Regions from separate parts of the Ensifer sp. LC384 genome, predicted to be linked through region 2. Evidence: predicted binding sites of a transcription regulator. Region 2 holds the regulator's gene; each other region holds the start of a gene.
What was found. Region 2 encodes LexA, which represses DNA repair genes until DNA is damaged. Its sites were predicted from a motif close to TGTTCNNNNTGTGTTCNG; they were not measured.

Region 1: the regulator LexA is predicted to act here: its motif matches at 3,603-3,620, upstream of dnaE (DNA polymerase III subunit alpha).
Region 3: the regulator LexA is predicted to act here: its motif matches at 2,357-2,374, upstream of BC363_RS05515 (YifB family Mg chelatase-like AAA ATPase).

The regions. Positions count from the first base shown of each region.
Region 1 covers NZ_MBST01000034.1:266,258-273,933, reverse strand. Annotated here, with positions in the region: gene dnaE (DNA polymerase III subunit alpha) at 1-3,321, opposite strand, end outside; gene BC363_RS23285 (hypothetical protein) at 3,768-4,340, shown strand; gene BC363_RS23280 (DUF5680 domain-containing protein) at 4,421-4,888, shown strand; gene BC363_RS23275 (ABC transporter ATP-binding protein) at 4,946-5,632, opposite strand; gene BC363_RS23270 (lipoprotein-releasing ABC transporter permease subunit) at 5,649-6,959, opposite strand; gene proS (proline--tRNA ligase) at 6,980-7,676, opposite strand, start outside.
Region 2 covers NZ_MBST01000015.1:112,583-120,258, reverse strand. Annotated here, with positions in the region: gene BC363_RS35435 (hypothetical protein) at 133-297, shown strand; gene BC363_RS13900 (DUF4242 domain-containing protein) at 661-948, shown strand; gene BC363_RS35430 (hypothetical protein) at 1,129-1,272, shown strand; gene BC363_RS13895 (hypothetical protein) at 1,729-2,016, shown strand; gene BC363_RS13890 (hypothetical protein) at 2,054-2,296, opposite strand; gene lexA (transcriptional repressor LexA) at 2,477-3,193, shown strand; gene BC363_RS13880 (hypothetical protein) at 3,313-3,645, opposite strand; tRNA gene BC363_RS13875 (tRNA-Cys) at 4,284-4,357, opposite strand; gene BC363_RS13870 (thermonuclease family protein) at 4,825-5,526, opposite strand; gene BC363_RS13865 (hypothetical protein) at 5,886-6,176, opposite strand; tRNA gene BC363_RS13860 (tRNA-Asn) at 6,327-6,401, shown strand; partial or broken gene BC363_RS13855 (FAD-binding domain-containing protein) at 6,575-6,975, shown strand; gene BC363_RS13850 (cyclopropane-fatty-acyl-phospholipid synthase family protein) at 7,087-7,676, shown strand, end outside.
Region 3 covers NZ_MBST01000004.1:55,163-62,838, forward strand. Annotated here, with positions in the region: gene ugpC (sn-glycerol-3-phosphate ABC transporter ATP-binding protein UgpC) at 1-50, shown strand, start outside; gene BC363_RS05505 (endonuclease) at 47-1,039, shown strand; gene gshB (glutathione synthase) at 1,329-2,276, shown strand; gene BC363_RS05515 (YifB family Mg chelatase-like AAA ATPase) at 2,464-3,996, shown strand; gene cysK (cysteine synthase A) at 4,087-5,055, opposite strand; gene BC363_RS05525 (LysE family translocator) at 5,194-5,811, opposite strand; gene BC363_RS05530 (LysE family translocator) at 6,089-6,721, shown strand; gene BC363_RS05535 (NIPSNAP family protein) at 6,801-7,106, opposite strand; gene BC363_RS05540 (DMT family transporter) at 7,103-7,676, opposite strand, start outside.

The sequences.
Region 1 (7,676 bases), on a different contig from region 2:
CAGCGGCCCGGCATCGCGCACATAGACGCGCAGCGCCTTCTGCATCTGCAGCGATTCTTCCTCAAGCGAGCGCAGGGTCTGGATGCGAAGGCCGATACCTTCCGGGCGTTCCTCCGCCTGCACGGTCATCACCAGCGATTTGCCGGGCTCGAGCAGGTCACGATACTGGTGCAGCATCTCAGAAAACAGCACGGCCTCGAACTGGCCGGATGAATCGGAGAAGGCGATGATGCCCATCTTGTTGCCGGTTCGGGTCTTGCGCTCCTGCTTGGAGGTAACGGTGCCGGCGAGGCGGCCTGCCGTTGCCCCCTTCTTCACCGCACCGGCGAAATCGCCAAAGGTCTGGACGCGCATCTTGGCGAGCAGCGGATTGTAGGTATCGAGTGGGTGGGCCGAGAGATAGAAGCCCAGCACCTGGAATTCGCGGTGCAGCTTTTCCGAGGCGAGCCAAGGCGTGTAGGTGGGAAGCGCGATCCGTTCCGGTCCGGTCGCTGCCCCTGCCCCGAACATATCGCTCTGTCCGCTTGTCTTGTTTTCCTGCGCGCGCTGGGCAAAGCCCAGAATGCGATCGAGACCGCCGACCAGTTCGGCCCGATCGTAGCCGAAGCAATCGAAGGCGCCGGCGGCGATCAAGCTTTCGAACACACGCCGGTTGAGCAGCTTCGGATCGATCCTCAGGCAGAAATCCTCAAGGCTTGCAAACTCGCGGTCGCCGCGAACGGCAACGATGTGCTCGACCGCCGATTCGCCGACGCCCTTGATGGCCGCCAATGAATAATAGATGCGCTTGTCGCCGGTCTGGAAGTGCCGGAAGGACGACTGGACCGATGGCGCGATCACCTGGATCCCCAAGCGCCCAGCATCCTGACGGAAGTCGTTGACCTTTTCCGTGTTGGCCATGTCGAGCGTCATCGACGCCGCCAGGAACTCGACCGGATAGTGCGCCTTCATATAGGCCGTCTGGTAGGAGACGATGGCGTAGGCAGCAGCGTGCGACTTGTTGAAGCCGTAGTTGGCGAACTTGGCAAGAAGATCGAAGATCAGGTCCGCCTGCGGCTTCGACACCTCGTTCTTGACCGCGCCGTCGACGAAACGGGCGCGCTGCTTGTCCATCTCCTCCTTGATCTTCTTACCCATGGCGCGACGCAGAAGGTCGGCTTCGCCGAGCGAGTAGCCCGAAAGAACCTGGGCGATCTGCATCACCTGTTCCTGGTAGACGATAACACCCTGGGTTTCCTTGAGCAGATGGTCGATCTTGGGATGGATCGATTCGATCTCTTCTTCGCCGTGCTTGCGGGCGTTGTAGACCGGGATGTTTTCCATCGGGCCCGGGCGATAAAGCGCCACCAGCGCGATGATGTCCTCGATGCAGTCAGGCCGCATGCCGATCAGCGCCTTGCGCATGCCGGCACTTTCCACCTGGAACACGCCGACCGTTTCGCCCCGCGACAGCATCTCGTAGGTCTTTTCGTCATCGAGCGGAATGCTGGCGAGATCGACCTCTATGCCGCGGGTCTTGACGAAATCGACCGCGACCTTCAGCACCGTCAATGTCTTCAGGCCGAGGAAGTCGAACTTCACGAGGCCAGCCTGCTCGACCCACTTCATGTTGAACTGGGTGACCGGCATGTCGGAGCGTGGATCTCGATACATCGGCACGAGTTTCGACAGCGGCCGATCGCCGATCACGATACCGGCGGCGTGGGTCGAGGCGTGGCGATAAAGGCCTTCGATCTTCTGCGCGATATCAAGAAGACGGGCGACGACCGGCTCCTTTTCCGCCTCCTCCTGCAGGCGCGGTTCTTCCTCGATCGCCTTTGATAGGGGCGTCGGGTTGGCCGGGTTGTTGGGTACGAGTTTGCAGATCTTGTCGACCTGGCCGTAGGGCATCTCAAGCACGCGGCCGACGTCGCGCAGCGCCGCGCGCGCCTGCAGCGAACCGAAGGTGATGATCTGGGCGACCTGCTCGCGGCCGTATTTCGCCTGGACGTAACGAATGACTTCTTCGCGCCGGTCCTGGCAGAAGTCGATATCGAAGTCGGGCATCGACACGCGTTCAGGATTGAGGAAGCGTTCGAACAGCAGCGAGAACCGCATCGGATCGACGTCGGTGATCGTCAGCGCATAGGCGACGAGCGAACCTGCGCCGGAACCGCGGCCCGGGCCGACGGGAATGTCGTGCTGCTTGGCCCATTTGATGAAGTCGGCAACGATCAGGAAGTAGCCGGGGAACTTCATGCGCTCGATGACACTGAGTTCGAACGCCAACCGTTCGCGGTACTCTTCCTCGGTATAGCCGGGGGCCATGCCAAGCTTGCGCAAACGATCGTCGAGCCCCTCTTCCGCCTGTCGGCGCAGTTCGCTGGACTCGGCGCGCTCGGCCTCCTCCGGATCGTCGGAGGCGCCGGTGAAGCGCGGCAGAATGGGCCCGCGCGTCTTCAGCATGAACGAGCAACGCCGCGCGATCTCGATGGTGTTTTCAAGCGCTTCGGGCAGATCGGCGAAAAGCGCCGCCATCTCCTTCCGGCTCTTGAGGTAATGATCCGGCGTCAAGCGGAAGCGGCTGTCGTCGGAAACCATGGCGTTATGGGCAACAGCCATCAACGCGTCGTGCGCTTCGTAGTCGGATGGCGAGGGAAAGAACGCCTCGTTCGTCGCAACCAGCGGCACATCGAACTTGTACGCCAGGTCGATCATCCGGCTTTCATGCCGGAGGTCGAAGTTGCCATGCCGCTGCAGTTCGATATAGAGCCGATCGCCGAAGAGATCCTTCAAGGCCTCAAGACGCGCCTCGGCCAGGGCCGTCGAGCCGGACTTCACCGCCATGTCGATCGGGCCGCCGCCGGCACCTGAAAGCGCGATCAACCCATCGGTACCAGCCTCTGCAAGCCACGACCGCGTGATCCTCGTGACCTGACTGCCTTCCCCGCCGAGATAGGCGCGGCTCACCAGATCGACCAATCGCGTGTAGCCGTCGTCGGTCGCTGCGATCAGGACGATGGCCGGCAGCTTGGCAAGCTGCTGGGCGTGGCCGCGACGATCACTGTCGACCTCGTCTTCCATGTCGATCGACAGTTGACAACCGGTAAGAGGCTGCAAGCCGTCTTCGGCCGCCTTCTGGGAGAATTCGAGAGCCGCGAAAAGATTGTTGGTGTCGGCGATGCCGATCGCCGGCTGGGCGTCAGCTACAGCCTTGCCGATCACCTTCTTCAGAGGCAGTGCCCCTTCGAGCAACGAAAAAGCCGAGTGAACACGCAGATGCACGAACTGCGGATCCGCAGCCGTCTGATCGTTCCGTTCCACGCTGCCTTGATCCGCCATTTCGACACCCTGATTCCTGCCAGTGTGTCAGGATATCCCGCTTATCACCCGCCATGTCCAGTTTTGCATCGTGGGCCGGCGTTCTTTTCAACGGTGCGCTGCCGGGATGGTATCGAGCGACCCCGAATCGGGATCGCGCCGCTTCGAAAATATGCCCTCAGATCAAAGCCCGAGAGCGATGAAGGCAACGCTGGCGACGAACAGGCCCATCGATGTGAAGGCGGCGAGGTCACGAACAAAATCAGTCATAACATGGCTCCTTTTCCGTTATGTTTTTACTTTGTTCTATTTTTGTTCTCTCGTCAACCACCGTCGGGCACAGCGCCCGCTTTCCACCGCGCATGGTTAACTGCGTCGGCCATGACCGCTCGAGACCATTAACCGAAACCTTGAGTGCTCCGTGCATTGCGCCTATGACGAGAGCAACCACACGGAGCACCAGCGACATGAATGCACGCCTGACCCTGCCCCTCGTTTTCCTGCTTCCTTCGCTGGCCATTGCCGCCGAGGCGATCGACCCCGGCCGCATCGTTTCGGCGGCGACCGGCGACTGGGACAAAGACGGTGCAAGCGACCTGGCGCTGCTGGTGAAACCTGGCGACGGGACTGACGAGGACAACGCCGTCTATATCTACCTCGCCGGGGAAGACGGCCCGCTGGCTCTCAAGTCAGCCATTCCGAACAAGGTCTGGGGTCAATACGGCCTTGTCGGCCAGGCCCCGTCCATCACCGCGCTCCCGAATGGCTCTCTGCTGATTACCACGCACAACGATTCGGTCGGCCGCGACCGCTGGGAGCAGAAGCTGACGGTCGCCTACCGTAATTTCGACTTCGTCGTCGCCGGTTACACCTATTCGTCCTACGACACGCTCGATCCCAACAACACCTCGCAATGCGATCTGAATGTCCTGACCGGCAAGGGCAAATCGAATGACAAGCCCGTCAGCGTCAAAGGCGAACTTGTGCTTCTCAAGGATTGGACCGACAACCGCGGGCAGCACGCCTGCGGCATCTACTGATCGAGCCGTATGTTCCCTTTTTGTTCTTTACATCGATGCGATGTCGCGCCATGCTGCCACCGAACAAACAGGGTGTTCTCATGGCCAGCATCGAGCAGCTCAAAGACTTCATCGTGGAAGCCAAATCGAAGACATATGTCGGCGGTGGCATAGCGCGTGCTCCGTCGCGCGCGGGATCCCGCGATATCGGCTATCAGCGCGATCAGTGGCGGTATCTCGACAGTTACTTCGGTGGAACCGACTTTGCCGGACAGGAGACGGTGTGGCTCGAGGACGATACCCGTTGGGCCATGAATTACTTCGGCCGCGTCATCCGGCCCGACCTGATCGATGCGGAAAGAGCTGGCATCGTCATCAAGGCCGCGCTCGAAACCATGTATCGTGAGAAGCAGCACTTCCTCGGCGGAATGGAATATCGGCACGCCTATGGCTATTACATCGACAGCAGCCGTGGCGACACAGGGCACTTTTCCGGACGCGAGGTCATTTTTGTCGACGGCGACGAAGCCTACGAGCTCGACTATCGCGGCGGCCTCATCGTGCCGTAAGCCAAGGGACCGAGCGTGATGGCGCCGTTTCGTCGAAACTGGGCGTTGCCGCGAGCGTTACTTCAGCTCGACAACCTTGCCATCTTCGATCGTCACCCGTCGGTCCATCAGCGACGCCAGTTCGTGATTGTGCGTAGCGATCAGCGCTGCGAGGCCTGACTGGCGAGCCAATGCCTCGAGCGCCTCGAAGACGTAGCCGGCGGTTTCCGGATCAAGATTGCCGGTCGGCTCGTCGGCCAGCAACACCAGCGGGGCATTGGCAACCGCACGGGCGATCGCCACGCGCTGCTGCTCGCCGCCCGATAGCTCCGACGGGCGGTGGTCGGCTCGGTGGCCGATGCGCATATAGTCGAGCAGCGCCCTCGCCCGTTCAGCGGCCTCGGCCTTGCCGAGACCGGCGATCAGCTGCGGCATCATGATGTTTTCGAGAGCGGTGAACTCCGGAAGCAGATGATGGAACTGGTAGACGAAGCCGATCTCGTTGCGACGGATCGCGGTGCGCCTGTCGTCGTTGAGACCGTCGCAGGTCACGCCGTTGACCACGACCTTTCCGCCATCAGGGCGCTCGAGCAGGCCGGCGACGTGCAGCAGCGTCGACTTGCCGGTGCCCGACGGCGCCACAAGCGCAACGGTCTCGCCGCTTTTCAGCGTGAAGTCCGCCCCCTTGAGGATCGAGAGAAAAGTGTCCCCCTGCCCGTAATTACGCTCGATGCCCGAAAGCTGCAGTGCCACGCGCGCATTCATTCAGATGATGTCCTTGTCATTCGTACCGCAGGGCCTGCACGGGATCGAGACGCGAGGCGCGCCATGCCGGAAAGATCGTGGCGAGGAACGACAGGCTGAGGGCCATGACGACGACGAGGATCGTCTCGTCGGCGTTCATGTCTGCCGGCAGCTGGCTCAGGAAATAGAGCTCGGGGCTGAACAGCGTCGTACCTGATATCCAGGAGAAGAACTGGCGAATGGACTCGATGTTCAGGCAAACGACGACACCAAGCAGTACGCCGGCAACGGTTCCGGCCACGCCGATCGCGGCCCCGGTCATGAAGAAGATGCGCATGACCGATCCGGAGGTCGCGCCCATGGTGCGGAGGATGGCGATATCGCTGCCCTTGTCCTTCACCAGCATGATCAGCCCGGAGATGATGTTCAGCGCCGCGACCAGAACGATCAGAGTCAGGATCATGAACATCACGTTGCGCTCGACTTCGAGTGCGGAAAAGAACGTCTTGTTGCGGTCGCGCCAGTCGGTGATGAAGATCTGCCGTTCCGCAACGTCCTCGACCGGCTTGCGCAGCTCGTCGACCATATCAGGGTGCTCGACGAAGATCTCGATCTGCTGCGCCAAACCTTCCGCATTGAAGAAAAGCTGGGATTCCTCGAGCGGCATGAAGATGATCGACGCGTCGTATTCCGACATGCCGATCTCGAAGATTGCCGAGACCGTATAGGCCTTGACCCGCGGGTTCATGCCCATGGGCGTCACGTCGCCGTTCGGCGATGTCAGCGTGATGATGCCGCCCACCTGGATACCGAGCTGCTCGGCCATGCGTGAGCCGATCGCCACGCCGCTGCCGGAGGCGAAGCCGACGAGATCGCCGGATTGAATATGGTCGGAGACCGACTTCATCTTGCCGAGGTCGTCGGCGCGAATGCCGCGCACGAGCGCGCCGGTCGAGGCATCGCCAACGCCCTGGGCCAGAACCTGACCCTCGACAAGCGGGATCGCCATGGTCACGCCCTTCACACCGGAAAAACGCGTGGCGAGATCGGCGTAGTTGTTGAGCGGACCGTCGATCGGTTGCACGATCATATGGCCGTTGATGCCGAGAATGCGCGAGATGAGTTCGGTGCGAAAGCCGTTCATCACCGCCATGACGATGATCAGCGTCGCGACGCCGAGCATGATGCCGATGAAGGAGAAGCCGGCGATCACCGAAATGAAGGCTTCCTTGCGCCGCGAACGCAGATAGCGCCAGGCGACCATGCGCTCAAAGGCGGAAAAGGGGCGGCTGGCGGACTTTGCAGACTGGCCAGCAGCCTGCACCTGATCTTCCGTCACGGCGGTCATCCTGCCTCCCCTTGCCTCACTTACTTCGTCGCGATCAGCTTGTTGAGGGCCGCCTCGACAGTCATGGTCTCGCGCTCACCGGTCTTGCGATCCTTGAGCTCGACTTCGCCGTTGGCGATCGAACGTGGCCCGACGATGATCTGGACCGGCACACCGATGAGATCGGCGGACGCGAACTTGGCGCCAGCGCGGTCGTCCGTATCGTCGAGCAGCGCGTCGAATCCCGCCGCGCCCAGCTTCGAGTAGAGCGTCTCGCAAGCTGCGTCGCAAGCTGCATCGCCCGTTTTCATGTTGATGATCACGCCATCGAACGGCGAGATCGACTTCGGCCAGATGATGCCGTTGTCGTCATGCGACGCCTCGATGATCGCCGGAACCAACCGCGTCGGACCGATGCCGTAGGAGCCCATATGGACCGTATGTTCCTTGCCGTCCGGGCCGAGAACCTTCGCGCCCATTGCCTCGGAATACTTGGTCCCGAAGTAGAAGATGTGGCCGACTTCGATGCCACGCGCCGAAAGACGATCGCCTTCGGCGACTTCGTTGAAGGCAGCCTCGTCGTGCATTTCGGAGGTGGCAGCGTAGCGCGACGTCCACTTGTCGAAGATCGTCTTCAAACCCGCGACATCGTCGAAATTGGTGTCTTCGCCGGGAATGTCGAAACCGAGGAAGTCCTTGTGGCAGAACACTTCGGATTCGCCGGTTTCGGCAAGAATG
Region 2 (7,676 bases):
GCCATCGCAGCAACACAGGCGCGTGCAATTGCCAACCTGCAGCCAGGTCCGCTTGCCATCCCGGATGATTTGAGGGAGAATCCGATTCCGGCCCCTCGAGGCCTGGGCAATCTCCCACAACTGGAGAAAACCATGCCTCTTAAATATCTGATGACAGCCGCTTTTCTCGCTGTTCTGACGCTTTCCGGATGTGCAAGCACCGGCGATGCGAACACAACCTATGCGCAATGGCAGGGGCCATTGCCCGTGCCCGATCCGTCTGCCGCAAGTCCGGGCGGTTTCCGTCTCAGCTACTGAGTTTCATGACAGCAGCGCGCATCCAATACGACAGGCCAATGGCGCGGTAGCGCGTTAGACCTGCTGCATGATTTCCCCCTGTAGCAATCGGCTCCGAACGGAGCCCGTGCACGCGGTCGCTCTGCACTCCATAGTGCTTGGGGATGTAACTTGCGGTTCGCGCAAGACCCTTCAAACATTTGCTCTCGCTGGCTTCAAAGCTGCGAAGCGCACCTGCTGGTCTGCTAGCCGAAAAAGGCAAGGACTGCCGTTGTCCGACGCGGTGCCACATGCAAATCGCCTTGCATCCAATCGCAAGCACTGACTCCCATTTCATTAGGGAGGCTTGATGTATTGGTCATCCAACAGTCAAGGAACTGAGCGATGCCCACTTTCATCATCGAGCGCGACGTGCCAGGCGCTGACAAGCTCAGTCAGGACGACCTCTGTGCACTGTCGGCGAAATCCAATGCTGTCGTCGCCGATCTCGGCGTGCCGTACACATGGATCACGAGCTATGTCGCCGGCGACAAGCTCTATTGCGTCCACGAGGCACCGAGCGCCGACGTCATTCGCGAACACGCCGAACGCGGCGGGTTTCCGGCCAACAGAATAACGGAAGTCGCCGCCGTGATCGGGCCTTCGACAGCATCTCAAGGACGCGGCAAATAGCCGAAGCGGTGTTATAATCACCGCGGGCGGGACATCGGCGTCATGACACCCCCGAATCGCCGCCCGGGCCAATGCTCCCCGCGCGCCGTCATTGACTTCCGGCGGCATCAATGCAGGCTAGTCTGCCGGTCATTCGGCGCCCATGAGGGTTCCCCGGCACACCTTTTCAAGGAGACGATCATGGCAAAGGGTCAAGTGCGAAGTAACCGCGAGGTTAGAAAACCCAAGAAGGACAAGGCCGTCAAAGCCGCCGTTACGACAGAAGGCTCACAGGTGAAGCTGGCAGGCAGCAGCTTTTCGCTCGGCAAGAAAGACAAGAAATAGGACAACCGCCTCTAACCTCTCGAACCAAATAGTCGGGAGAGTTTTGTCAGTGACCAGTTGGACTGGGGGTGCACGTCTCCGCACACCCTGCGTGACTGGTCGCCGCAATGCCAGAAACCCCAGCACGCTTGCACGTCGCGCGCCCCCCCTGAAATGCAAAGATCATTGCGGGCGGCAGCACTGGCCAATCGCTTCCCATGTCTGCTGCCAGGCCTGATCGGCCGGCGACACGCCGCATGTGGTAGGCGTCGGAAGATCGAGAACGCCGACACGCACCCTGTTCATGCAAATCTTTGTGCCTTCCCTGCCACACCGTGAGCAGCCGTCATCACCTTTGGCAAAGAACTGTTGAACACGGCACAGTGCCCGGCATGCTTGCTGGACTTTGGAACGAAAGCGCGGTTCACATCGTTAACCAAACTATCGGCACCACCTCTGATCTAGCGGACGTTCACCGTGCTTGCAGCCTTGCTTATCGCCTCGATTATCGCATCGCCTAACATCGCCCTCAGCGCTGCTACGGTCGACGACCTGCAAGCCGATTTCGAAACCGCCGTGCCCTGCCAGCAGATCGATGGCCGGAACGTTTGGAAGGGAACGATCGCCTACTATATCCAGTCCTTCGTCTATCAAGGCGACACGCCCGTAGCGACCGACGCGGCGGACGCCGTCCTGCCGGAGGACAACTCGGCTGAGACCGTCAAGGAGTTCGAGGACGCCTGTTCCGCCACGCAGCCGGCTTGAACCACTCTCTCCTTCGCGACGCTCGCCCAGCAATCGCTCAATGCCAGTCTATTTCCACTTCGCTCCATCGACGGTGGCGCAACCGAGCGGCGTTGCGAGAGGTAAGCTTGAGCCGGTCACAACCCCAAAGATTGATCGGCCCCGGCATTGCCGCATTCAACGCGATGCCGACTTCGTCGAACGGACTCTCCCTGTTGTCCACATATTGATACCAGCGGAACCCAAGGACCGCGGTCGCCGGAACAACGATCGTCAGCAGGATTCGAACCAGCTTCTTCATTGCACCCTCATTGCGTAAACGGAACGAGGCATATCGGCGCCTTGCGGCACGCGCAGCGTCTAGTTGGCCGATGCGCGCACGCTTGATCCCACATTCACGGAATTTTAGGCACTTGCGGAACACATATGGAACAGATAGTGTCTGTTCTTGATTTGTTTCACGCTTCTGGAGCGACTTGCCATGCTGACCCGCAAGCAACAGGAATTGCTTCTTTTCATCCACGAACGAATGAAGGAATCGGGTGTGCCGCCGTCTTTCGACGAGATGAAGGATGCACTCGACCTGGCTTCAAAGTCGGGCATTCACCGGCTTATTACGGCGCTGGAGGAACGCGGTTTCATACGCCGTCTTCCCAACCGCGCCAGAGCGCTCGAGGTCATCAAGCTGCCGGAAGCCTATGCAGCAAGCGCCCAACCCCGTCGCGGGTTTTCCCCGAGCGTCATCGAGGGCAGCCTCGGGAAGCCGCCGGCCCCTGCCCCCGCCGCGAAAGCGCCGCCGGTTGCTGACAACAGCTCCGTGTCGGTTCCGGTTATGGGACGCATTGCCGCCGGCGTTCCGATCTCGGCGATACAGAACAACACTCACGACATCTCCGTTCCGCTCGATATGATCGGCAGCGGCGAGCACTATGCCCTTGAAGTGAAGGGCGATTCGATGATCGAGGCCGGCATCTTCGATGGCGATACGGTGATCATCCGCAATGCCACCTCGGCCAATCCCGGCGACATCATCGTCGCGCTCGTCGATGATGAGGAAGCAACGCTGAAGCGCTTCCGGCGCAAGGGCGCGTCGATTGCGCTCGAGGCGGCCAATCCGGCCTACGAGACGCGTATTTTCGGCCCCGACCGCGTCAAGATTCAGGGCAAGCTCGTTGGCTTGATCCGCCGCTACCACTAAGCCTTGCTCAAGCCAGCTGCCTTCGTGCTGGCCTGCCTTCCTCTTCCTTGAACGTCTCGCCACCTTGGGGTAGCGAGACGGGCATCTCCAACTCGTGCGGCTTGCACGCTCGAAAAATGTTACTGGTGAATCGAGTACTCGCCCAGTTCGCAGAGGTCCTGCGTGTCTTCAGTCGTGTCGAGACCGGAGCCTTCTTCGAATTCAAAGCGCATGTCGTATTTGCAGACATCACGTCCGTCGGCGATGGTGATTTCCATGCTTTCGCCCGGATTGAGTACCTGCCGCCCGAAGACGTCGTCCTCCCACTGATCAACACCGACCGGCGACGTGTAGAAGTTCGTCAGAACCGCTTCCGTCTTGTTCTTCAGCTGAAAGACGAGATCCTCAGCGCTTGCGGTGGCCGTCGACGCGGCAAGAACGGCAAGAGCAGTCAGGGCGATCTTACATTTCATTTTATGTCATCTCCTCCATTGTCGGTTTTGTTTGACACTACCTGTACGGGTCGTGCCGCCGGAATATTCATTCCCGAACCCGTCTAGAGACAATATTCCTTGCACTGACAATACCAGCCGAGTCACCATTTCGGGGTGTGTCCTTGGCAGGCCATGCAGGTTGACGCCTGTTCGCGCGCACGGCAACGCGGATGGGCCACGACCGACTTATGGCGCGGCTTATCTTCAAACCCATGCTCGCCGTAAGCAGGGGCTGGCGGGTGTCATCGCTCGCCGCATCACCCCACCCCACCCCACTATCTCCACCGTGTGCGGCGCAGTCGTCTGCGTAAGGTAGATTTAACCCAGCAATCAATTCCCAGGGAGTGGACGCCGGGCCAATGGGGCCATCGTCGCACAGGCATCGGCAATCGGTCGGCGACTAGCTTTGCCGGGCAAGATGCCGAGCGCGCACGCCTCGCCACGGCGGCGGGGCCGCCCGCTTTAGTTGGGACGGAATCGGCAAGCAATTGCTGGCGGTCGAGGATAACGAAGCAGGAGGAACGGGGAACAAATTCCCACATATAGAAAAAGCGTGGCAGGTGCTGCAATTGAGCACCCTGAATTACAACGCAAAATCAAATAATTAGGTGTGGCTTTGGAGGCCTCGCCCGGAATTGAACCGGGGTACAAGGATTTGCAGTCCTCTGCGTCACCACTCCGCCACGAGGCCTCACCGACTGAGATTATCAAGTCGTGGCGAGCGTTTAGAATGAATATAGACAGAGTGCAAGAGGGTTCATTCTGAATGCGATCCTTTTTTCATCCTGAACAAGCGTTTCCATTCCGTTCTGTGGATTGCGGCTGCATGCCCCAGCCCTACCCTCTTTTTCGAGAAGAACGGATATGATCATTCGAGCCCCGGTCCTCCCCCGCGGAACGACAAGGCAGTTGACCGGCGCCGTCTGCGAACACGGCGCGCAGAGTCGGACGAATAGACATCCTGGGCCGTCCGGTGCCAGCTTCGCACGCAGCGCCGCCGCTCAGACTTTCACACCTCATGAAGATTCGACGTGTTTGGCTGCCGCCCGATGACGGCAACATTTTCTCGCTGGACGTTTTTCCGGCGCATCGCCGACAGGTTTTGAGCCGCAGCGCCGGATCGCTCCTTCACGGCCGCGGAGGCGCTTTCGCCAGGATCTAGCACCACGGCGTTGACCGTCCCTTCCAGGGGCGAACCAGGCCTTCCGAGACGAGAATGTTACCGAGCGAACGGCCGTCGCGCATCACCACGCGCAGCTTCTCGCTGGTCTTGTCGTCGTCCCTGCCGATCGCTTCGATCAGCCTGAAATCTCCAGAGTTCAACAGTTCACGCAATCGCTGCTTGGCGTAAAAGCCGCGTGCGCGCTCGCCATCGCAACTTGCCTGCTTGATTCGCGGGGCGTCGATATCGGCGACGCGGATCGCTTCACCTTGATAGCGGAACGTGGCACCGTCGATGACGCAGTTGTCGTTGCGGATACCGCAGAAATAGAACTGATTCGCCTTGGCCTGGAGGGCTGCTGGCTGCGCGACAGGGCGCTCAATCGGTGTTGGCGCGGCCAACCCGACGTTGACTGCGGGTATCGGTCCGTCGACAGGCTTCGCCTTGTGTGCGGCCGGCGGCACGGCGGCACGAACCTGTGCTTTCGGCCGATCTTCCGCTCTGGATGTCGATGTAGACTTGGGTGCCGATGCGAACACACCCGAAACGCCCGGCAAATCCGGCAATTGTCCGCGGTGGTCATAGGCAACGACGCCACCGACTGTCAGCACAGCGGCGAGATACCAGGGCAGCATGCCGCCTTGCTTTTTTGTCCGGCTGCCGCGGCGACGCCCGCGGCGTGTCGTGGTCTTACCCATTCCACCCCATCCTTGATCCGGCCGGCATTATGCTGCCGATCCGTTGCCGAATGGTTTTCACCGACAGCCCGAAAGCGGGAGTTTGAATTTGAGTGCACGACCTTTGGGATGGCGCAACGGAGTACGGCGGCCCACGAGCTTTTCACTCCGAAGGTGCTACGCGCAGATCGTCGCCGCAAAGCGCGGCAACGTTCAAGAGCGTATCGGCAACAAAGGCAAACTGCCCGCCAAGCAAACTCCACGACCATGAACCGGTGTGGACGAGCCGATAGGCCAGACTTGCCCTCCCTCGCCCGGACAGGTCTGCATCCCTGTGGTGCGACGCCACATTGACGTGGGCGGCCATCACAAAAGAATCATTACTTGTTCGAGGCGTCCGTCCCGTTGCGGCGGCGCGCCCACCACACGGCGAACCTGCGCCGGAGGCGGCGAACCGACGGAATATCATGCGACAGGACAAGCAGCCCCAAAGGCACCATCCAGAAGCCGAGCACCGGCAGGAAGCCGAGAAAGCCGCCGAATACCAAAAGCCCACCGACTAGCATGCGCAGCAGCGGCGATTCCGGCAGGGTAAGGCGCCATTTGCCCAACACGATCTGCCGAGTATGCGGGTCTATGCCGAAATGCGTCTGTTTTCTGTTTTTATTCATCATTCCCGATCCGGCTGCGTTTCCCACAATTGGGGGCTTCTCCACAGGCTCGCAACAAAACTTGTCACTTTTTTTGAAAAAACCGCTTGGCAAATCGGAAAAGCATTTGTATTAGCAGCCTCACTTCTGCAGGACACGCCGCGCAGATGATCCCTGGTAGCTCAGCGGTAGAGCATTCGACTGTTAATCGACAGGTCGCCGGTTCGAATCCGGCCCGGGGAGCCAGTTTCTAAAAGAGCCATTCGCGGTAACGCCCGAATGGCTCTTTTTCATTTTGCGGCCATGGTACCAGCGACGCCTGCCTTGTTCCTCCGCCATTGTTTCCGGGAATGTCAGGAGCGCCAATTCGACAGCGCCGATTCTGATCTGGTTTCGTCGAGATCTACGCCTTCACGACAATCAGGATGATCGCCGCTTCCTTCCTGATCAAGGACCTGCTCGTCGACTGGCGGCGCGGAGAAGCCTGGTCCGCGACACGTTGGTGGATGCAGACCCTGCCTCGAACGCCGCCAGCTGGCAGTGGGTGGCAGGATCAGGCGCCGATGCCTCGCTATTTTTCCGCAACTTCAACCCCATGCTTCAGGGCGAGAAGTTCGATCCGGAGGGGCTGTACGTGAAGCGCGTCGTTCCGGAATTGGCCGAGCTTGAAGCCCGCTATACCCACCGGCCGTTCTCGGCCCCTTCTGCCGCACTTTCTGCGGCCGGCATCGCGCTTGGGATGACCTACCCCACCCCCATCATCGAACGCGCCTTTGCGCGCGACCGCGCGCTGGCCACGTTTCAAGAAATCAGAAACGCCACCCAAAGATCGCTACAATCGCACCGCCGCCGGTACAAATGCGTGGTTGGCCTCTTGCCGGATTATCGCTAGGCTCACGTTACGGATGCAACGATTGCCGGAGGGTGGTTTATGCATGATACAGAAGCCTGCTTTGCCGATTTCGACAACGCCGAGCTCCTTTCGACTGAAAACCTCTCACAGGTGCTGAAGGACTTTCCGCTCAAGGCCCAATTGGTCCTGCGCGGCCTCGTTCATCTCGAGGCCGGCGCGCTGGCGCTTGTGCTGCCCAGTGGCCGCCGGCTGCTGGTCAAGGGAAAGGTGCCGGGGCCGTGCGCCGCCGTGACGCTGAACAACTGGAATCTTCCGCACCGGGCAATCACCGGCGGCACCATCGGCGCCGCGGAAAGCTATATCGATGGCGATTGGGACAGCCCTGATGTCGGGGCGTTTCTCGAGCTTTTCCTTGTCAACGCAGACATCGGCAACAGATTCCCGAACCGGGCGGCCGGCCTGATGCGGCTGGTTGAGAAATTCCTCCACTGGCGCAATGCCAACACCAGGACGGGTGCCCAGCGCAACATTTCGGCCCATTACGATCTCGGTAACGCCTTCTACCGTGAGTGGCTCGACCCGAGCATGACCTATTCGTCGGCGCTTTACGCAAGCGGCGCCAACGATCTGCAGTCGGCCCAGACCGCCAAGTATCGAGCACTGGCCGA
Region 3 (7,676 bases), on a different contig from region 2:
CCACTATTGATGAAAGCGCTCGCCCCCTCGGCCTGGAGCCGGCACTATGATCGAAAAGTCTGTCAGCATCCTCTCCGTGCCGTCGCAGGAAACCCGCGCCGGTTTCACGACGATCGAAAGTTCGATCGCTGCCCATGACGCCGTGATGGCGGCGCTTCCCGAGATGAACAGCATCGAGATCGGCGGCGAGCCGTCATCGAACGAGCCGCTTGCCTTCCCGTTTGCCGTCGCCGCCTGGAACCTGGAACGCTGCCTGTTTGCGCCGGAAAGCGCCACGCACCTGGCGGCAACCGCCGCGCCGGTCGTGCTGCTTTCGGAAATGGACAATGGCATGGCCCGCACTGGCCAACGCCACCCGACCGCCGAGGTCGCAGCCACGCTTCGGATGCAATACGCCTACGGCGTCGAGTTCATCGAGCTTGGCCTCGGCTCCGATACGGAACTGGAATTCTGCAAGGACGATGTCAACGAGAAGGGCTTCCACGGCAATGCCGTGATGGCCAAAGTAGCGCTCAGCCAGCCGTTCATGATCCGCCTCTGGGGCGAGCGGCTCTGGTTCATGGATGGCGGCGACCAGCCGCGCGTCGGCGAGCGTTTTGCCATCGGTGCCCTGATCGAGACGGAAGCGGGGCCCTTCGTCGCCGTTTCCACCCATCTCGAAAGCGCGACGACGGCGCCCTATCGCGAGCGCCAGGTCAAGGAACTCATCGATGCGCTCGATGAAGCCTTCCCGGCCATGCCTGTTCTGATCGGCGGCGATCTCAACACCGGCAACCATGCCGGCGGTGACTTCGAGGCGGAAGGGCTGTTCGCCATGAGTGCCGCGCGCGGCTTCACCCGCCATGGCGGACCGATCGAGCTGATGACGACCCGACCAAGCCTGATCACGCGCTGGCCGGAGCGGGCGATGAAGCTCGACTGGTTCCTCACGCGCGGGCTGAAGATCGGCGAAAGCCGCATCATTCCATCGCTCGACGCGACCGGTCGTCCGCTCTCCGACCACGATCTCATCACCTGCACGGTCGAGGGTTTTGAATAGGCCGGCCCCTCTCCTTGCCTAAGGCGCGCCCGCACTCTACATGTTGCGGGCTTTTCTACAGCGCCGCGCGGCTTACCAGACGCGCAAAGGTCGCCGTAGCACTTTGAATTGCTGCATGTTTTTATCCTTAAATCGGATAGGATTTAAGGAAACATGCAGTAGAGCGGGATGAGGAAAAGTGCGCGCGGTTTTCCGCCCATATTCCGCTCGAACGTATTAAAATCGATCATGTTCATGATTTTGGGTCGATCGACCCAAAATCATCAACTGATCCAACAGGGACGGGAAGATGGCGAAAATCGTCAATGTCGGGGTCCAGATGGACCATGTTTCGGGCATCAACATCGCGGGTGATTCCACCTTCGCGATGAGTCTCGAGGCGCAGACACGCGGCTATCGCCTCTTCCACTACACGCCCGAGAAGCTGTCCTTGCGTGACGGCAAGGTTTTCGCGACAGCGCAGCAGATGACACTGCGCGACGTCAAGGGCGATCACTTCACGCTCGGCGAGCCGGAGCGGCTGGATCTTTCGACCATGGACGTGATCATGCTGCGTCAGGACCCGCCCTTCGACATGGCCTACATCACCTCGACGCATCTGCTCGAGCGCCTGCATCCGAAGACGTTGGTGGTCAACGACCCGGCCTGGGTGCGCAACTCGCCGGAAAAGATCTTCGTCACCGAATTTGCCGATCTGATGCCGAAGACGCTGATTACCCGCGATGCCGCCGAGATCGCGCGTTTCCGTGAGGAAATGGGCGACATCATCCTGAAGCCGCTCTACGGCAATGGCGGCGCCGGCGTATTCCACTCCACGCGCGACGACCGCAACCTGTCGTCGCTGCTTGAAATGTTCGGCCAGATGTTCCGCGAACCCTTCATCGCGCAGGAATATTTGCCGGCGGTGCGCAAGGGCGACAAGCGCATCCTGCTCGTCGACGGCGAGCCGGTCGGCGCCATCAACCGCGTGCCGGCCGAAGATGACGCCCGCTCCAACATGCATGCCGGCGGCCGGCCGGAGCCGACCGAACTGACGGCGCGCGAGAAGGAAATCTGCGCCCGCATCGCCCCGGCGCTGAAGGAACGCGGCTTCCTCTTCGTCGGCATCGATGTCATCGGCGACTACATGACCGAGATCAATGTGACGTCGCCGACCGGTATCCGCGAGGTCAAGAAATTCGGCGGCGCCGACGTCGCCAGCCTGCTGTGGGACGCGATCGAGCGCAAGCGCGCCTGAGGCACAGCGATGGGTTGCGATCCGGTTCTCCCGTTGCCGGGCTCCGGAGACTGATAGCAACCGATCGCCTGCGACGGCGATGTTCTATTATTGTTCTTGTTTTTGTGCGTGATCCGTGCAAGATTTTTCGCTGCAACCGAGAGGGGTTGCGGCGGCACGGCGGGCCGCCCTGGTCGAAGAGGCGGTCATGGTTGCGCGTGTCAGTACGGTTGCTTTCCAGGGGATAGAGGGTGTCCCGGTCGACGTCCAGGTCATGGTCGCGCCCGGACGGGTCGGCATGCAGATCGTCGGCCTGCCTGACAAGGCGGTCGCCGAGAGCCGCGAGCGTGTGCAGGCCGCCCTTCATGCGTCAGGCCTGGCGCTGCCGGCCAAGAAAGTCACCGTCAATCTCGCGCCCGCGGATCTGCCGAAGGAAGGCAGCCATTTCGATCTGGCAATCGCCCTCGGTTTGATGGCCGCGCTCGGCGCCATTCCCGGCGATGCGCTGAACGGCTATGTCGTGATCGGCGAGCTCAATCTCGACGGCACGGTCGCGGCTGTCGCCGGCGCGCTGCCGGCGGCGATAGGCGCCAACGCGCTCGGAAAGGGGCTGATCTGCCCGGCCGAAAGCGGGCCGGAGGCAGCCTGGGCCGGTGCCGAGATCGATATTCTCGCACCCCGCAGCCTGATCGCCATCGCCAATCATTTCAGAGGGACGCAGGTTCTCTCCCGGCCGGAACCGGCCATTCGTGCCGGTGATGCCGATCTGCCTGATCTCGCCGATATCAAGGGGCAGGAAAGTGCCAAGCGGGCGCTCGAAGTCGCCGCCGCCGGCAACCACAATCTGCTGATGGTCGGCCCGCCAGGCTCGGGCAAATCAATGCTGGCGGCGCGCCTGCCGTCGATCCTGCCGCCGTTGACGCCGGCCGAGCTGCTCGAAGTTTCAATGATCCACTCGATCGCCGGGCAACTGCCGGGCGGCAAGCTGTCCGACCGGCGGCCGTTCCGCACCCCGCATCATTCCGCCACCATGGCGGCGATGATCGGCGGCGGTGTGCGGGCAAGACCCGGCGAGGCATCGCTTGCCCATAACGGCGTCCTGTTTCTCGACGAGTTTCCGGAGTTCTCGCCACAGGTGCTCGATGCGCTGCGTCAGCCGCTGGAAACGGCCGAATGCATCATCGCCCGTGCCAATCACCGGGTCAGCTATCCCGCCGCGATCCAGCTGGTGGCGGCCATGAACCCGTGCCGCTGCGGCATGGCGGGCGAGCCCGGCCGCAGCTGCGCCCGTGGCCCGCGCTGCCTGACCGATTACCAGGCCCGCATCTCCGGCCCGCTGATGGACCGGATCGATCTGCGCATCGACGTGCCGGCCGTCAGCGCCGCGGACCTGATCCGGCCGATGGCAGCAGAGGCAAGTGCTGCGGTGGCAAGACGTGTCGCCCGCGCCCGCGAATTGCAGATCGATCGTTTTATGGCGCTCGGCAGTCGCGAACCGGCCAGCAACGCCCGCTGCTCGACGGCGATGATCGAGCGGATCGCCGAGCCCGACGCTTCGGGGCTGCAATTGCTGCGCGACGCTGCGGAGAAGCTGAAGTTTTCAGCACGCGGCTATCACCGCGTCCTGAAGGTTGCGCGAACGCTCGCCGATCTCGACGGAGCCGCAACCGTCGGCCGGCTGCATCTCGCCGAAGCGATCTCCTACCGCATCGCCGGCGAGCGCCTGCAGGCGGCCGCGTAGCGCTCGTCTGAAGTGGGTCTGGCTAATTGATGGGCAGAACAGAAGGGCGCCAATGACGCCCTTCCGGCAATTTGCGGAGGTGGCGGCTACTTACGCACCAAGACCTTCGAACAGAACCGTCGAAAGATACCGTTCGGCAAAGGACGGAATGATGACGACGATGTTCTTGCCGGCGTTCTCCGGTCGCTGGCCGACCTCGATGGCGGCAGTGAGCGCTGCACCCGAGGAAATGCCGACCGGCACGCCTTCGAGCCTGGCGACGAGCCGGGCGATCTCGACGGACTCGCCGCTGTTGACGGTGACGATCTCGTCATAAATGCCGGTGTCGAGGATCGCGGGCGCGAAGCCGGCGCCGATGCCCTGGATCTTGTGCGGGCCGGGGTTTCCGCCCGAAAGCACCGGCGATTCCTCCGGCTCGACCGCGATCACCTTGATCGACGGCTTGCGTGCCTTCAGCACCTGGCCGGCGCCGGTGATGGTGCCGCCGGTGCCGATGCCCGAGACGAGAATGTCGACGCTGCCGTCGGTGTCGTTCCAGATTTCCTCGGCCGTCGTCTTGCGATGGATTTCCGGGTTTGCCGGGTTTTCGAACTGCTGCGGAATGATCGCGTCGGGCAGGGTGTCGACCAGTTCCTGTGCCTTGGCGATGGCGCCCTTCATGCCCTTGGCGCCTTCGGTCAGCACCAGCTCGGCGCCGAGCAACGCCAGCATCTTGCGGCGCTCGACCGACATGGTTTCCGGCATGGTGAGGATCAGCTTGTAGCCCTTGGCAGCGGCGACGAAGGCAAGCGCAATGCCCGTGTTGCCCGAGGTCGGCTCGACCAGCGTGGTGCGGCCGGGTACGATCTTGCCCTGCGCTTCCAGGGCTTCAATCATGGCAACGCCGATACGATCCTTGACCGAGGCGATTGGGTTGAAGAATTCGAGCTTGGCGAGAAGATTGGCCTTGACGCCCTTCTCCTTGGCAAGCTTGTCCAGCCGCACGATGGGAGTGTCGCCGATCGTTTCCGTGATCGAGGAATAGACGCGGCCGCGGCCGGGCTTGCGCGTGTCAGACATTAAGTTTCTCCCTTGGATTTGAACCGTTTGGTTGTGACAATAGGGACAATGCCCGTTCTATTCCAGAACGGTAAACGCGACGCGCCGATCCGCCGGAGGAAAAACCACCGGCGCAAGCGCTGTCCGGGGAATGTTTTTTCAGGCGGCGCGGGTGGCGATATAGGCGGCGGTACCGGCGAGCACGCCTGCGGCGACGCGGTTCAGCGCCTGCAAAGCCTTCGGCTGTTTGAGCAGCGTGCGCGCCCGTGCCGCAAGCAAGATATAGGGCAGGAGCACGGTCAGCAGCACGAGGAATGTGGCCATCAGCAACAGTCCGTATTCGCGCGGCCCGATCGCGGCGATGTCGATCAGCGTCGGCACGAGCGCCACGTAAAACAGCATCGTCTTGGGATTGCCGAGCGTGACCAGCAGGCCCGAAAGAAACGACATCGACGCGTTTGTCGACGTCTTCGCCTTGATGTCCTGCGGCAGGAGGCCAGCCGTCCAGAGCTTCCAGGCGATGTAGCCGAGATAGAGCACGCCGGCGAACTTGACGATCAGGAAAACGGTGGTGAAAGTCTGGGCGATCAGCGCCAGGCCGAGCACCACGGCGGTCAGATAAACCATGTCGCCGAGGATCAGGCCGAGACCCATGAAGAATGTCTCGCGAAAGCCGGAGCCGAGCGCCCGCGCGACGAGGGCGGTGACGCCGGGACCGGGAATGATGGCTGCGATGAAGAGAGCGCCGCTATAGGCAAGCAGGGCTGCAAGCGTCATGATCGTTCCTTCCGGTGGCGACGCCGTTTCTTAGCGCAGAGGGTCTGAAATGGAAATCCGGATCGTCATGCAGACGGCAATTTCGCGATAAAATTGATCGGGTGACAAGTCTGGCATTGCCCGGAACCGGCAGATGCGTAGAGCTCTGCTGCATGTTTCCTTAGATCCTAGCCGCTCTAAGGATAAAACCATGCAGCAATTCAAAGCGCTACAGCGACCTTTGCGCGTCTGATAGGACGCGCGGCGCTGTAGGAAATCCGCAACAAAGGCGCGCGTCATGCCCGAGATACAAAACCTCATCGGCTTTGCCCTCATTGCCCTCGGCATGGTGCTGACGCCCGGGCCGAACATGATCTACCTGATCTCCCGGTCGATCAGCCAGGGGCCGGCCGCGGGGCTGATCTCGCTCGGCGGCGTCGCGCTCGGTTTCGTCGTCTACATGGTCTCGGCGGCGCTCGGCATCACCGCGCTGCTGTTTGCCGTGCCTTTTGCCTACGATGCTTTGCGCCTGGCCGGTGCCGGCTATCTCGTCTATCTCGCCTGGCAGGCGATCAGGCCCGGCGGCCGCTCGCCCTTCCAGGTCAAGAACCTGCCGACGGACGGCCCGCGCAAGCTGTTCCTGATGGGCTTCCTCACCAGCCTCTTGAACCCCAAGGTCGCCGTGCTCTATCTCTCGCTCTTGCCGCAGTTCATCCGTCCTGAGGCGGGCAACGTGCTGGCGCAGTCGATGATCTTCGGCTCGATCCAGATCGCCACCAGTGTCTCGGTCAACGCCATGATCGCGCTGGCGGCAAGCTCGATCGCTGCCTTTCTGGCCGGGCGTCCCTTGTTCATGGTGGTACAGCGCTGGGCCATGGGAACGGCCCTTTTCGGCTTCGCCCTCAGCATGGCCGCGGAAGCGCGCCGCTAGAAGAACGTGCCGCTATAGCTCCGGAACGCGTCGCTTGCTGTCGCGCGCGCCTTTGCGGTGTCGCGCGACCGCGTCTTTCCTACTCGAATACCGGCCGCATGAAGCTGCGCTCGTAGCTGAAGATGCAGCGCGTCTTTTCGGCAAGGGCGAAGGCCTCCAGGCATTCCGGGTCCTTGGCCATTTTCTCGCGATAGATCTCGTATTCGGCCAGGCTCGGAAAGGTGAAGAGCGCCAGCGCGATGTTGTTGGCGCCCTCGTGCGGCATAAAATAGCCGTGATGGGTGCCGCCGAGCCGATTGACGAGCGGAATCCAGAGCTTGGCGTAATGTTCGAACTCGGCCAGCTTGTAGGGGTCGATGACGTATTTCAGATAGCAGGTGATCATGCGGTTCTCCCTTCGCGTCTCCGCTTGATAGGCGAGGGCAGGCGAAGTTTCCAGCCGAGATTCATGCCGGCCGCGGCGAGCAGAATGGCGATCGAGCCGAAGATCTGAATCGGCTGCAGCGCATGGCCGAAGGCCAGCCGGTCGACGACGATGGCGGCGATCGGATAGATGAAGGACAAAGCCCCGGTCATGTGTGTCGGCAGCCGCTGGATCGCGCCGTAGAGCAGCACATACATGATGCCCGTATGAATGACGCCGACCGCGATCAGGATCGACCATTGTTCGGCGCCGGAAGGGGCTGGGGCGGCGAGGGCAATCGGCGCCAGCATCAGCGTGCCGGTGACCACCTGGATCAGCGCGATCAGGTGCGGCGGCGTTCCCCTGAGCAGCTTCGTCAACAGCGCCGCGATCGCGTAGAAGAAGGCCGCGCCGATCGCAAGGGCGATGCCGATCAGATAATCCTGCGGCGCAAACCCGCCGCCGGGCTTAGCCGAGATGATCGCCAGCATGCCGGCAAAGGAGATCGAAAGCCAGAAGACCTTGGTCGTGGTGATCTTTTCGCCGAGAAAC